DNA from 2 places in the Comamonas sp. C11 genome. Region 1 is predicted to be linked to the other one. Evidence: predicted binding sites of a transcription regulator. Region 1 holds the regulator's gene; the other holds the start of a gene.

The links. Region 1 encodes sigma-54, which starts transcription at its own class of promoters, with help from an activator protein. Its sites were predicted from a motif close to TGGCANGNAANCTGCTTT; they were not measured.
Region 2: NOX35_RS26405 (pilin) is a predicted target of sigma-54. The motif match lies at 1,035-1,052, and genes of this name have one in related genera.

Annotation. Positions count from the first base shown of each region.
Region 1 is NZ_CP101743.1:5,469,726-5,472,125, forward strand. Features, by position in the region: gene NOX35_RS25260 (aspartyl/asparaginyl beta-hydroxylase domain-containing protein) at 1-177, shown strand, start outside; gene NOX35_RS25265 (RNA polymerase factor sigma-54) at 368-1,969, opposite strand; gene lptB (LPS export ABC transporter ATP-binding protein) at 2,115-2,400, opposite strand, start outside.
Region 2 is NZ_CP101743.1:5,717,683-5,720,082, reverse strand. Features, by position in the region: gene NOX35_RS26415 (FHA domain-containing protein) at 179-898, shown strand; gene NOX35_RS26405 (pilin) at 1,087-1,602, shown strand; gene NOX35_RS26400 (serine hydrolase) at 1,682-2,400, shown strand, end outside.

The sequences.
Region 1 (2,400 bases):
TCGCCCAACAACGAAGGCGATCCGCGCGGCATGATCAGCAAGCTGTTCAAGATCTCGTTCTATGCGGGCAAGTACCGCCGCGCCTTCCGCAACTGGAATCCGACCTTCTACAAGATCCTCAAGTTCGGACTGATGATCGGCGTGCTGGTCTGGTTTATCTGGTGGCTGGTTTCTTGATAACCCCCTGAGGCGCTACGCGCCTTCCCCCTGGCCGGGCGCCCCCAAGGGGGACGGCGGCATCGCCGCAAGGGCGGCTCTTGCTCGCTGCCCCTGACTTGAGAAATGCCTTATCAAGGCTCCCGCCCTAAATGCAGAACAAGAAAGCCGCTGTGCGATGCATCAGCGGCTTTCTTGTTTCTGCGGTGCCCTACAGCGCCTTGCGCAGCGTGGTCGTCGGTATCTTGAGCTGCTCGCGGTATTTGGCGACGGTGCGGCGCGCGCACTCGATGCCCTGCTCCTTGAGCATATCGGCCAGCTTGGCGTCCGATAGCGGCTTCTTGGCATCTTCGGCATCGACGAACTGCTTGATCAGCGCACGCACGGCCGTGCTGGAGGCACTGCCGCCGGTTTCCGTGCCCAGGCCCGAGCCGAAGAAATACTTGAGCTCGAAGGTGCCCTGGGGCGTGGCCATGTACTTGGCCGTGGTCACGCGGCTGATGGTGGACTCGTGCAGGCCCAGGGTGTCGGCGATATCGCGCAGCACCAGCGGGCGCATGGCCAGCTCACCATGCACAAAGAAGTTCTTCTGCCGCTCCACGATGGCTTCGGAAACACGCAAGATGGTGTCGAAGCGCTGCTGGATGTTCTTGATGAACCAGCGCGCCTCCTGCAGCTGCTGCTGCAGCGCCGCATGGCCGTCGCTGTTCTTGTGGCGGCGCAGCACACCGGCATAGATGTCGTGCACGCGCAGACGCGGCATGACCTCGGGGTTGAGCTGCACGGAAAAGTCCATCCGGCCGGCGCCGGCCCGCACCGGACGCACGATGACATCGGGCACCACGATATGGCGTTCCACATCGACAAAGCGACGCCCCGGACGCGGCTCCAGTCTGGCAATCAATGCCATGGCCTCGCGCAGTTGCTCCTCGCGCGCGCCGCACAGGCTGGTGAGCTTGCGCAGATCGCGCCGCGCCAGCAGGTCCATGGGCTGCGCACAGATGGCCTGCGCCAGCAGCAGCCGGTTCATATGCGCCTCGGTCGTGCCCTCGTCCTCGGCGGTGCGGATCAGGTCGCGCAGCTGCAGCTGCAGGCACTCGGCCAGATCACGCGCGCCCACGCCCACGGGCTCCAGGCTTTGCAGCAGCTTCAGAGCAATGACAAAGTGCTGCTCCAGCTCCTCGCGCTCTTCCAGGTCGTCGCCGGCTAGGCTCTGCGCCAGCTCCTGCAGGGAATCCTCGAGATAGCCGTCGTCGTTGAGCGACTCGATGAGAAAGCGCAGTGCCGCCATGTCCGCCGCGCCCAGATGCAGGCTCAGCGCCTGACGATGGAGAAAGTCGGTCAGGCTCTGGTGCTCGCGCGCCAGATCGATGGCATCGGTTTCGTCATCGCCATCGCGGTTGCGTGTGGAGCTGCTGGCCGAGGGCGTATCCCACTCGCTGCTGGATTCGCCGCCCCATTCCCCGTCCTGGCCGTCCATGCCGTCGGCCTCCCAGTTCAGCGTTTCCGGGGTCTCGGCACTTGGCGTCTCCGCTATTGTTTCAGCAGCTGCTTGCGTTTGCTTCGCATCATTTTCAGCATGAATACTGTCTGAAGTGTTGTATTCACTTGCGCTAGCAGCTACATCTACAGGAGCATCTCCCGTAGATTCGGCCTCATCGCCAGCACGTTCCAGAAAAGGGTTGTCGACCAGCATCTGCTCGACTTCCTGCGCCAGCTCCAGAGTGGAGAGCTGCAGCAGCTGAATGGATTGCTGCAGCTGCGGCGTCAGCGACAAATGCTGCGAAACGCGTAGCGAGAGACCTGGCTTCATCGAGGCGCGGCTCCCAGACAATCATTGCAAACGCGCACAGTGCCATGGGTTGGCAGCCGGGTCTCCCCAGGGCAAACCCCGGCGCAGCCGGTCAGGGTCCCTTCCGGGGGCAGCGACCACACAAAGTGAAGGAGCGTGGGGGTCATCACATTCTGAAATGTTCGCCCAGATAGACGCGGCGCACATCGGCGTTCTCCACGATCTCCTCGGGCGTGCCTTCGGCCAGCACATGGCCGTCGCTGATGATGAAGGCGTGGTCGCAGATGCCCAGCGTCTCGCGCACATTGTGGTCGGTAATCAGCACGCCGATGCCGCGCTCCTTGAGGAAGCCGATGATGCGCTGGATCTCGATCACCGCAATCGGGTCGATGCCGGCAAACGGTTCGTCAAGCAGGATGAAGCGCGGTTGCGTGGCCAGGGCTCGGGCAATT
Region 2 (2,400 bases), 250 kb from region 1:
AAGGTTGAAAATTTCAATCGGTTAGCTGGCTTCATCGAATTAGTGAAATAAGATGCAGCATGCAAGCGCGTTTCATTCAGTTACGATTGGTGATTGAGCGCTGAGTCACACACTCAAGTGGAGTGGTCCTAGCCAGTGCAGCCAAGCAGGACTTGGCGTTTCCTCAGGAGCTTCGAGCATGCCGACTTTGGTCATCTCAATCGACGGCGCAGTCATCAAGGAAGTACAGCTCACCAAGGAGCGCACGACCTTGGGTCGTCGTCCTTACAACGACATCGTGATCGAGAATCTGGCGGTCAGCGGCGAGCATGCCGTGCTCACCATCTCTGGCGGCAAGGTCAGCATTGAAGACCTGCGCAGCACCAACGGCACCTATGTCAACGGTCGCGCCGTCCAGAAGCAGGACCTGCTCAACGGCGACCTGCTCGACATCGGGCGCTACAAGATCCGCTTTCTCGATACCGTGATTGCCGGTTCGAGTGCCCCGTCGTCTGCCCAGAGCAGCAAAAAGGCGCTGGCGCATATCTCCGAAGAGGCAGACAGCGGCTATGCCAAAGTCGCCAGCCCCTCCGGGTTTGGTGAAATCTCCAGCTTCAGCTCCACCATCCAGGGCTCGCTCGCCGCGCTGCCTGAGCGCCACGCGGTGATTCGCATGCTCACCGGCAGCCTGGCCGGCAGGGAAATACCTCTCTTCAAGGTCGTCACCACCCTGGGCAAGCCCGGTGTAGCCATCGCCTCCATCACCCAGAAGCCCCATGGCTTTGTGCTCACCCAACTCGAGGGCGCAAGCGAAGACCTCAAGCTCAATGGTCAGGTGGTGGGCCCTCTTTCTGTGCCGCTGCTCAATGGCGACACGGTGGACCTGGCGGGAAGCACCATGCGCTTTGTCGTGGAGTGACAGGCCGGCTTGACTTGTGCCAAGAGTCTGACAAATTTGTCATTACTTGTGACGGGAATGCCAAAACTGTTACGCAAACTCGCTTTCATGTTGCCAAACGTGTCGTCTTGGATATGACCTGCCTCTGCCAAATTATTGGCATGCAGCTTGCTTGGTACTTCATGTCTCATCCAACTAGGGAGTTTGAAATGAAGCGTTCCATTCAAAAGGGTTTCACCCTGATCGAGCTGATGATCGTTGTGGCGATCATCGGTATTCTGGCTGCCATCGCCATTCCCCAATACCAGACCTATGTGGCCAAGTCCCAAGTCTCGCGTGTGATGTCCGAGGTCGGCGCGTTGCGCACGGCTGCTGAGGCTTGCATTCTGGATGGTAAGTTGACTCCTGTCGCTTCGACCAACACAACACCTGCAGCGACTGAATGCAATCTGGGTTCGACTACTAGCAACCTGCTTGGCGCCGCTACGGCAGTTAAGATCAGCACTGGCTTGATGGCGAATCTTGGCGATGCCAGTACTGATGCAACGCTCGAGGCCACATTTGGTACCAATGCTGCAGTAGCACTTACGACTACCGGAAAAAATACACTGACTTGGACTCGCCAGGCCACCACTGGAGCTTGGGTTTGCTCAACAACTGTTGACACAAAATATCGCCCTGCTGGTTGTTCTAGCAGCTCCGCAACCTTTGCTTCTGGTACCTAATTCGCGATCCCTGGTTTCTCTTGAAACTTAGCTAAAAGAAGCGCCCGTACAGGGCGCTTCTTTTATGGAGTTGTTGGAAATGCTGCGCCGTTCCGTTGCCTATCTGCTGCTAATTTGCATCATCTTTCTGCCTTGGTTGGCTTGGGAGACAGATCGCAATATGGTCAGGCGCTGGCTTTATCCGGTCACAGGTCATCTGGCGGCGTTGTCCACGCGCTGTGATGCAACTGCTCCGGCTTGGCTGCAAGCCTTGGCGCAGCAACTTCCCACAAAGCTGGATTCCCCGGCCAATCAGATTGCGTTTGTTGGTCAATCCGGCGTGCTGTCTGGCTGTGTCAATGGTTGGGAAGGTCATCCCATGATCAGCAAGCAGGTGACGGCTGATACGCGCTTTCGTCTTGCCAGCCTGTCCAAGCTGGTGACTTTTTTTGGCGTGACCCATGAGCAAGCCTTGGGCCGGGCAGATTGGATGAGCCTGCCTCTGGTTCAGGTGCTGGGGCTGACACCGCCATTCCGTGATCCGCGCATTGCTGAAATACAAATACGCCACCTGCTCAACCATTCGGCGGGTTTTGACCGTATGCGCGCCAAGGATCCCATGGTCATTGATGACCAAAAGCCCTGGTGCCCCGGGCAGCTTGAGAAATTGGCGGACACGCTGCTGCAATTCACTCCAGGTGCACGTCATGCCTATGCCAATCTGGGCTTTTGCCTGGCCGCTGCGGCCTATGAAAAGCATATGGGCCCCAGTCTGTGGAGTGCGCTGGAGCAGGATATGCATCTATCACGCTATGGGCT